Regions from separate parts of the Erwinia pyrifoliae DSM 12163 genome, predicted to be linked through region 3. Evidence: predicted binding sites of a transcription regulator. Region 3 holds the regulator's gene; each other region holds the start of a gene.
The links. Region 3 encodes CRP, which controls carbon source genes, mostly activating them, when cyclic AMP is high. Its sites were predicted from a motif close to ATGTGANNNNNNTCACAT; they were not measured.

Region 1: a site for CRP is predicted at 1,898-1,915, ahead of EPYR_RS04055 (glycoside-pentoside-hexuronide (GPH):cation symporter). Genes of this name have one in related genera too.
Region 2: a site for CRP is predicted at 1,833-1,850, ahead of EPYR_RS09350 (arabinose ABC transporter substrate-binding protein). Genes of this name have one in related genera too.

What each region holds. Positions count from the first base shown of each region.
Region 1 is NC_017390.1:911,798-915,081, reverse strand. Features, by position in the region: gene aroP (aromatic amino acid transporter AroP) at 500-1,855, shown strand; gene EPYR_RS04055 (glycoside-pentoside-hexuronide (GPH):cation symporter) at 2,024-3,284, shown strand, end outside.
Region 2 is NC_017390.1:2,098,116-2,101,399, forward strand. Features, by position in the region: gene araG (L-arabinose ABC transporter ATP-binding protein AraG) at 1-540, opposite strand, end outside; gene EPYR_RS09350 (arabinose ABC transporter substrate-binding protein) at 617-1,600, opposite strand; gene EPYR_RS09355 (ribulokinase) at 1,962-3,284, shown strand, end outside.
Region 3 is NC_017390.1:3,702,808-3,706,091, reverse strand. Features, by position in the region: gene EPYR_RS16925 (YccS/YhfK family putative transporter) at 1-1,103, opposite strand, end outside; gene crp (cAMP-activated global transcriptional regulator CRP) at 1,164-1,796, opposite strand; gene EPYR_RS16915 (OsmC family protein) at 2,162-2,569, shown strand; gene EPYR_RS16910 (phosphoribulokinase) at 2,606-3,284, opposite strand, start outside.

The sequences.
Region 1 (3,284 bases), 1.2 Mb from region 3:
ACCTGGCTCTCATACCCTGGCGCGCTCAGGCGTAGAATTGACGATGCGCCAGGTGTAAAAAAAATGTTAAACCAGATCGCTTTTTCGAAACCAGCCAGCAAGTTAGTGGAAGAAGTACCGGGGAGTCATAAGAGAATGTTATTCGTCATTTTTGCGAATTTGTGACAAAAGATGAGGGAAGATGAATCTGGTGCAATCGCTTATTTTTCAGGCAAGCTTGCTCATAATAAGTCGAAACCAGGTGCATTAATACGCGCATATCACTATTCTCTGCGCTGGGGTAGCTTCTGCCCCCTATTTCGCTCAAAACACAGCGTAAAGTTTTCGATACAGAATAATGACAACGTCACGCACCTGGTCACAGGAAGGTGACAAACTCTCACCGGGATGAGCTGGCATCGTTACACCATCAGGACGAAAATCACAGTTGATAACTCTGCGGCATAGGGCATGGCAGGGTTTAAAGCCTGACACAGGCACTTATAAGAACGAGGTTTCTATGGAACAACAGCAGGGCGATACGCTGAAGCGCGGCTTAAAAAATCGCCATATTCAGCTGATTGCGTTGGGCGGTGCCGTCGGTACAGGACTTTTTCTCGGTAGCGCATCGGTCATTCAATCCGCGGGTCCCGGCGTCATACTGGGCTATGCCATCGCCGGCTTTATCGCCTTTTTGATTATGCGCCAGCTGGGTGAAATGGTCGTGGAAGAGCCGGTAGCCGGAAGCTTCAGCCACTTTGCCTACAAATACTGGGGTAATTTTGCCGGTTTCACCTCTGGCTGGAACTACTGGGTGCTGTACGTGCTGGTCGCCATGGCTGAACTGACGGCAGTCGGTAAGTATATTCAGTTCTGGTACCCGGAGATCCCCACCTGGATGTCTGCCGCTGCGTTCTTCGTGCTGATTAACGCCATCAATCTGACGAACGTAAAAGTATTTGGTGAAATGGAGTTCTGGTTCGCCATCATTAAAGTGGTGGCGGTCATCGCTATGATCCTGTTTGGCTGCTGGCTGTTGTTTGGTGGTCACGGCGGGCCGCAGGCTACCGTGCGCAACCTGTGGCAGCAGGGCGGCTTCCTGCCTCACGGTTTCACCGGGCTGGTGATGATGATGGCTGCCATTATGTTCTCATTCGGCGGCCTGGAGCTGGTGGGTATTACCGCAGCCGAAGCGGATAACCCGGAAAAGAGCATCCCAAAAGCCACCAACCAGGTGATTTACCGCATCCTGATTTTCTATGTCGGCTCGCTGGCCGTGCTGCTTTCACTGCTGCCGTGGACGCGGGTCACCGCTGATACCAGCCCGTTCGTGCTGATCTTCCACGAGCTGGGTGATACGCTGGTAGCAAACGCCCTTAACGTGGTAATTCTGACCGCTGCGCTATCGGTATATAACAGCTGCGTTTACTGTAATAGCCGCATGCTGTTTGGACTGGCGCAGCAGGGCAACGCGCCCAAAGCGTTGCTGAAAGTGGACCGCCGGGGCGTGCCGGTGGTGTCAATTCTGTTCTCTGCCGTTGCTACCGGCCTCTGTGTACTGCTCAACTACCTGATGCCCGGCGAGGCTTTTGCTCTGTTGATGGCGCTGGTGGTGTCTGCTCTGGTGATCAACTGGGCAATGATTAGCATGGCGCATATGAAATTCCGCCGTACGAAAAATCATCAGGGAGTGCAAACTCGCTTCCCTGCACTGTTCTATCCGTTGGGAAACTGGATCTGTCTGCTGTTTATGGTTGCGATACTGGTATTAATGGCCATCACGCCCGGTATGGCGATTTCCGTCTGGCTGATCCCGGTGTGGGTGCTGATCCTTGCCGTTGGTTACTGGATTAAAACCCGCACGCAGCGCACGTAATCATCAAGCCCGCTTTTCATTCGGCCAGCCACGCTGGCCGAATTGTTATCTGCCTCACATTTAATATCCTCCACGCGTTTAATCCATCTCTGCGACGTTTTGTACCTGCACATTGTGGCCGTTAAGGGTCAATACTCTGCTGTACCAACCACAGCGGGAGAATGATCGATGAATGGCGCTGCACTCACTGTCAAAGAGAAGATTGGCTACGGAATGGGCGATGCCGGGTGCAATATGATCGGCGGTGCCATCATGCTCTTCCTTAACTACTTCTATACCGATGTCTTTGGCCTTGCCCCGGCGCTGGTGGGCGTGCTGTTGCTATCGGTCAGGGTTCTGGATGCAATCACTGACCCGATAATGGGTGCTATTGCCGATCGCACGCGGAGCCGCTGGGGCCGTTTCCGCCCTTGGCTGCTGTGGATCTCCCTGCCCTACGTGCTGTTCAGCGTGATGATGTTTACCACCCCGGACTGGAGCTATGACAACAAGGTTATCTACGCCTTTGTCAGCTATTTCCTGATGTCGCTGACCTACACCGCCATCAATATACCCTACTGCTCGCTGGGCGGTGTCATTACCAACGATCCGGGCGAGCGCGTTTCCTGCCAGTCATACCGCTTCGTGATGGTGGGGATTGCCACGTTGATCCTTTCGCTTTCGCTGCTGCCGATGGCCGGGTGGTTTGGCGGCGCGGACAAAGCGCGCGGTTATCAGATGGCGATGAGCGTGCTGGCGCTGATGGGTCTGTTTATGTTTCTGTTCTGCTTCGCCACGGTGCGCGAGCGTATTCGCCCGGCTGTGCCGGGTCATGATGATTTGAAAGCCGATCTGCGTGACGTGTGGAAAAACGACCAGTGGGTGCGCATTCTGCTGCTGACGCTGTGTAACGTCTGCCCTGGCTTTATTCGCATGGCGGCCACCATGTACTACGTCACCTGGGTAATGCAGCAGTCAACCCAGTTTGCCACGCTGTTTATCAGCCTGGGCGTGGTTGGCATGATGATTGGCAGCACGCTGGCAAAAGTGCTGACCGACCGCTGGTGCAAACTAAAGGTTTTCTTCTGGACCAATATCGCGCTGGCCGCTTTTTCCGGCGGCTTCTACTTCCTCGATCCACAGGCCACCATCCTGATTCTGGTGATGTATTTCCTGCTCAACATCCTGCACCAGATCCCCTCACCGCTGCACTGGTCACTGATGGCTGACGTCGATGACTACGGCGAATGGAAAACCGGCAAGCGCATTACCGGGATCAGTTTTTCCGGCAATCTGTTCTTCCTTAAAGTGGGTCTGGCGGTGGCCGGGGCGATGGTCGGGTTCCTGCTCTCCTGGTACGGCTACGATGCCACAGCGCAACAGCAAAGCCCCTCCGCGCTGAACGGCATTGTGCTGCTGTTTACCGCTATTCCGGCGCTGGGTTACCTGG
Region 2 (3,284 bases), 1.6 Mb from region 3:
CTGGTCAATTTCCCGCGCCGACAGCGAGCTTGTCGGCTCATCAAAGGCGATGATGCTGGCATTGCGCGCCAGCGCTTTGGCAATCTCAACCATCTGCCACTGACCCAGCGAGAGATATTTCAGCGGCAGGTCGGGATCGATATCCAGGCCAAGGCCGATCAGCTGACCGGCGGCTTCCGATCGCAGCCTGGCGCGATTAACCAGCCCGGCGCGCTGCGGCAGCTGACCGAGAAAGATATTCTCTGCCACCGACATCTCCGGCACCAGGTGCAGTTCCTGATAGATGATCGCCACCCCGGCGTTAAGCGCATCGGTGGTGTTGGCAAATTTCGCCGGCTGCCCGCGCAGACGGATCTCTCCCGCGCCCGGCTGATAGTTGCCGCTAAGAATTTTCAGCAGGGTCGATTTGCCCGCGCCGTTTTCGCCCATCAGGGCGTGGACTTCCCCGGCGTGGCACTCAAAGCTGATATCCTGTAACGCCCTGACGCCGGGAAAGGTTTTACCGATGCCGTGGAAGCTGAGCGAAGCTTGCGTAGTCATATTTCCCCCCATTATGTTGTAGCCACTGACAGGCGGGCCAGAACCGGTCAGATGTGCTGAACGGATGACGTGCTGATTACATCAGCCCTTTTTTCGCCAGCTCGGTTTTGAAGTTGTCACGCGTGATCAGCACCACGTCGGTGACTTCGGTAAATCTGGCCGGTTCTGTGCCGTTTGTTACCCAGTCATGCAGCATTTTGATGCTGCGATAGCCGTGTACATCCGGGCCTGGCAGCAGCGATCCATAGAACCCGGTCGCCTTAACTTTTGACAGTTCACTCACGGCATCCACGCCGTTAATGCCAATACCGATAACATCTGCGGCGTTGAAACCCTGCCCTTCGCTGGCGCGCACGCCTCCCAGCACGGTGTTATCGTTCATGCCGAGGATCAGCCAGTGTTTAACTTCGGCATGCTGCACCAGCAACGCGTTACCGGCATCGAATGCGCCGGGAATATCATTGGATTTCGTCGGCACCTGGTAGATCTGTTTTTCCGGGAAGCCGGCGGCTTTTAACGCCGCAATCGATCCGGCGGTGCGGCGACGCGCGGTATCCAGTTCGTTGGCGGTAATGGCCATCACCGCCGTCTCTTTAGCGTCCCAGCCGCGTTTCTGCATCTCTTTGTACAGCTCATTGCCCTGACGTTCGCCAATTTTGGTCGCCGCCATCATCACCAGCGGCACGCTGTCTACAGGTTTACCTTTTGCCGTGACAAACTGGTCATCAACGGCAATCACCTTCAGGTCATAGCTACGCGCTTTTGCCATAATCGCCGCGCCGAGTTTAGGATCCGGGGTGCAGATAACAAAACCTTTAGCGCCGCTGGCCGCCAGGCTGTCGATGGCATTCAGGGTTTTTTCTCCGTCCGGTATGGCAATTTTTATCACCTCAAAACCCAGCTCCTTACCGGCTTTATCGGCGAATCTCCATTCGGTCTGGAACCATGGCTCCTCCGGTTGCTTGACCAGAAAACCGAGTTTCATCGTTTCCGCGTAAGCGGAATGTGACATAACGGCGGTAAAACCTATCGCGGCCAGGGTTTTAATCAATTTGTGCATGATGCTCTCCGCTTAAGCGCCCGTATCAGGCAGAAGGTGTAATCGGTAACAAAATGACCATCTAATCATTAAACGCTTTTAAAAACAGGCATAACCTCAGCACTGACGTCCTGCCAGTGACGGTTGCAGCTTTGTTTTACCTGCAACTACGCATAAATAGGTAGAGCGCTATCACAGCCTGAAATTACAGCTGGATTATCCATAACTTCAGTGAATTTAACCTTTATGCAACATTTGAAGGCGATCGCATAAGCGTCGGTGACGACAGAAAAATACATATTTATAGCCTGCGTAACCTAACCATCGCCTCGCCAGATCCCCAGGATAGAAGTAACTGACACAGGAAGCCTGGAGGATCACTATGTATACGGGTGCCATTACCCTCGGCCTGGATTTCGGCAGCGATTCGGTGCGCGCGCTGGCGGTGGAGTGCGCCAGCGGGCGCGAACTGCATAAGCAGGTGGTGGCCTATCCGCGCTGGCAGGCCGGGCGCTACTCTGTGCCGGCGCGCAATCAGTTTCGCCAGCATCCACAGGATTATATTGACGCGCTGGAGCAGGCTATTCGTGACATTGTCACTCAACTCACCCCGCAACAACGTCGTGACGTGGTCGGTATCGGCATCGACTCGACCGGTTCCACCCCCGCCCCCATCGACCGTGAAGGTCGGGTACTGGCGCTGCGCCCCGAGTTTAGCGACAACCCCAATGCGATGTTTGTGCTGTGGAAAGACCACACCGCCATTGAAGAGGCGGAAGCCATCACCCGCCTTTGTCACAGTGGTGAATTTGAGGACTATTCTCGCTTTATCGGTGGCGTTTATTCGTCGGAATGGTTTTGGGCCAAGATCCTGCATATCAGCCGCGTTGACGCCGCCGTGCGTGAGGCGGCGGTCTCCTGGGTCGAACTGTGCGACTGGGTTCCGGCATTATTAAGCGGCACCACCGCGCCTGACTCGCTGAAACGTGGGCGCTGCGCTGCCGGGCATAAATCGCTCTGGCACCCTTTGTGGCAAGGTCTGCCGCAAGCACGCTTTCTTAACGCCCTCGATCCCACGCTGACGCGTAACCTCGATTATCCCCTGTTTAGTGAAACCTGGACCGCCGATCGCCCGGTCGGCCAGCTCAGTGACGAATGGGCAGCCCGACTCGGCCTGCCGGGCAAAGTGGTTATCTCCGGCGGCGCGTTTGACTGCCATATGGGCGCAGTTGGCGCGGGAGCCAGGCCCTATACGCTGGTGAAGGTGATTGGTACTTCAACCTGCGACATTTTGATTGCCGATGCACAACGGGTCGCCGGCCGGGCGATTAACGGTATTTGTGGTCAGGTGGACGGCAGTGTACTGCCGGGCATGATTGGGCTGGAGGCCGGGCAATCGGCTTTCGGCGATATGTACGCGTGGTTCAGCCGCCTGCTGAGCTGGCCGCTGGTACAGGCAGCGCGGCAGCAGCCCGCGCTGCGCCAACAGCTTGAGCAGATCAGCCAGACGCTGCTGGAAGATCTGACCGCCGCATGGGCTGCCGAACCGCAGCTCGACCATCTTCCGGTGGTGCTTGACTGGTTTAACGGCCGACGTACCCCTTTCGCTAACCAGCGTCTGAAGGGGGTGATCGCCGGGCTGAATCTCGGCACCGATGCCCCGGCGCTGTTCGGCGGTTTTATTGCCGCCACCGCCTTTGGCGCA
Region 3 (3,284 bases):
GCGGCGGTGCGCAAAGCGGTAGATTTAAGCGAAAGGTAGCTTTTCAGCGCCGGCAGCAGCGGCAGGCGGCGCTGACGGTCGGCCATCAAATCGCGGCGGTAAAGCGGGCGTTGAGTGCGCAGCACGCGCGCAATACGGCTGAAATGGTAGTAGCAAAAATGACCGACCGGATTATCCGGATGCTGATGGACTACCTTCTCCAGCGCTTCCAGCGGCTGCTCCATCTCAAAACGTTTGGGGAAGCGGTGATACAGGATATCGTCAGCCAGCTCGCGCAGACGGGCGGCGATACGCTGCGCATTCCAGCGGATCACCGCCTCGGCGTGGCTCAGGCGCACCAGTTTTTGCACGTCTTCCGGCTGATGCAGGCTGACGGCGATGTGCTCCTGCAGGTCAAGCGCCACCTGGAAAGCGCGCGTCAAAGGCTGGTAGTGCTGGTTGCGGTTGGCTGCCAGCATATGAATTTGCTGGTAACAGGTAGTGATGAGGTCGACGGCCTTTTGCTGGCGGGCAAACAGCGGCGGCATGGCGGTTGAGGGATCGTTCAACTGATTTAAATGGCGATACTTTGCCTCGCAGTAGTCAGCCAGCTCGCGATATAGCAGGCTGAGCGTTTCGCGCATCGGCTGCTCTTTCCACAGCCAGAACCAGAACCAGTTAAATACGCCGTACCAGATGGTGCCCAGGATATACAGTAACGGAGGCTGCCACATCGGCACTTTCCCCGCGAGGCTAAGGGTGAAGATGGCGGCAATCAGCGAGGCGGGCATCAGGCGGGCATGCAGCGGGCCGATCTCGCCGGTAACCCCCAGCAGCATCGCCATCAGCAGCAGGATCAGCGGCAGCGGGATCCCCTGGGCGCCGGCATACTGGATAATAAAACTGCTGCCGGCGAACAGGCCTCCGCCCACCATCAGGCGTTTAAAGAAGTGTTTATGCGGCGTATCCAGCCCGGCATTGTTGCAGCAGGCGGGAACCAGTGAGAACAGCAGACCTTTCTGTAAATCTCCCAGCAGCCAGCCAAGTGCAACCGGCAAACACAGCACCAGCGTTTGCCGCAGTGCGTAGTTAACTTCAGGTTGATAAATGATTCTGCGCCACATCAGCCGCACCAAATAGAAAAAGGCGCGACAGAGGCTGGCGCGCCGTGGGTTCAGGGGCGATTAACGCGTGCCGTAAACGACGATGGTTTTACCGTGTGCGGAGATCAGGTTTTGATCTTCCAGCATTTTCAGTATACGACCGACCGTTTCGCGCGAGCAGCCAACAATCTGGCCGATCTCCTGACGGGTGATTTTGATCTGCATCCCGTCCGGGTGCGTCATTGCATCGGGCTGTTTTGCCAGGTTCAGCAGCGTCTGGGCAATGCGTCCGGTCACATCAAGGAAAGCTAAATTACCCACTTTTTCCGAGGTGACCTGCAGGCGACGCGCCATCTGCGAAGACAGGCGCATCAGGATGTCAGGATTGACCTGGATCAGCTGACGGAATTTTTTGTAAGAGATTTCAGCCACTTCACAGGCTACTTTGGCACGTACCCAGGCACTGCGTTCCTGGCCCTCTTCAAAGAGGCCCAGCTCGCCGATAAAATCCCCCTGGTTGAGATAAGAGAGGATCATCTCTTTCCCTTCTTCATCCTTGATTAATACCGCTACTGAACCTTTAACGATGTAGTAAAGGGTTTCCGCCTTCTCACCCTGATGGATCAGCGTGCTTTTGGATGGATATTTGTGAATATGGCAATGGGACAGGAACCATTCGAGAGTAGGGTCTGTTTGCGGTTTGCCGAGAACCATTCGCTGTTATCCTCTGTTGTCATCTGGCCTGAATACATCCGGTTTACCACGCAGCAAGTGCCACGATCCCCTTGCTGCCGCACGTAAATATTGGGGATATACGGGGGGCTGAATCCCTGCCAGGCGTTGACATAGTCAAGCGTTCCGATAGGAAAAGACACGGGTCGCTCCGGGGCAAGCCGTATGCTGTCGTTTCGTTTTCACCAACATCATGATGCAGATGAAATTTACAGCCTCGTTTGTAGCACAGCTTGGGATGGCTGTCTTCTGTTGTCTCGCTTCAGCATAGTCAGAAAAAGAGAGCGTTGCCGTTTAAGTGACTGCGGCGTACTCTGCTGTAACTAAATGAATTGGAGGATGTTGTTATGCAGGCACGGGTTAAATGGGTTGAAGGGATGACGTTTTTGGGAGAATCCTCATCCGGCCATCAGGTGCTGATGGATGGTAATTCGGGCGATAAAGCACCAAGCCCGATGGAAATGGTGCTGATGGCCGTCGGCGGCTGCAGCGCCATAGACGTGGTTTCGATTTTGCAAAAGGGCCGCCACAGCGTGGCTGACTGCGAAGTAAAACTGACCTCAGAACGCCGCGAAGAGGCACCGCGTATCTTCACCCACATCAACCTGCACTTTATGGTCAGCGGAACCGCGCTGGCGGATAACGCGGTAGCGCGTGCGGTCGATCTCTCTGCGGAAAAATACTGCTCGGTGGCGATCATGTTGGGCAAGGGGGTGAAGATAAGTCACAGTTATGAAGTTATCGCACTGGCCTGATCCAGCCCCTTCGCTTAGCGGTGAAAGGAAAGAACGTCAGCCGATTTTCTTTCCTTCAATCAACCGCTTGACCAGCGGCCCCATAATCAGCTCCATCGCCAGCCCCATTTTGCCGCCCGGCACCACCAGGGTTTTGATATGTGAGATAAACGAACCCTGCAACATGGACAGCAGGTAAGGGAAATCGATATCTTCCAGCCCCTGAAAGTGGACAACCACGAAACTCTCATCCAAAGAAGGGATGCCACGGGCGGCAAACGGGTTGGAGGTATCCACGGTCGGAACGCGCTGGAAGTTAATATGGGTGCGTGAAAACTGCGGGGTAATAAAGTTGATGTAATCCTCCATGGATCGCACCACGGAATCCATCACCGCTTCGCGCGAGTGGCCGCGTTCGCTGGTATCGCGCACCAGTTTCTGGATCCACTCAAGGTTGACAATGGGCACCACGCCAACCAGCAGATCCACCTTGTCCGCCACGTTATGCTGCGGGGTGACAACGCCGCCGTGCAACCCCTCATAAAACAGCACGTCGGTCGGTTCCGCCAGCGGCTGCCACGGCGTGAAGGTGCCTGGCACCTGATTCCAGGGTACGGCTTCATCATAAGTATGCAGATACTTACGCGACTTTCCTTTACCGCTGCGACCATATTCGCTAAATGTGCGCTCCAGCAGTCCGAAATCATTTGCTTCCGGGCCAAAATAGCTAACGTGT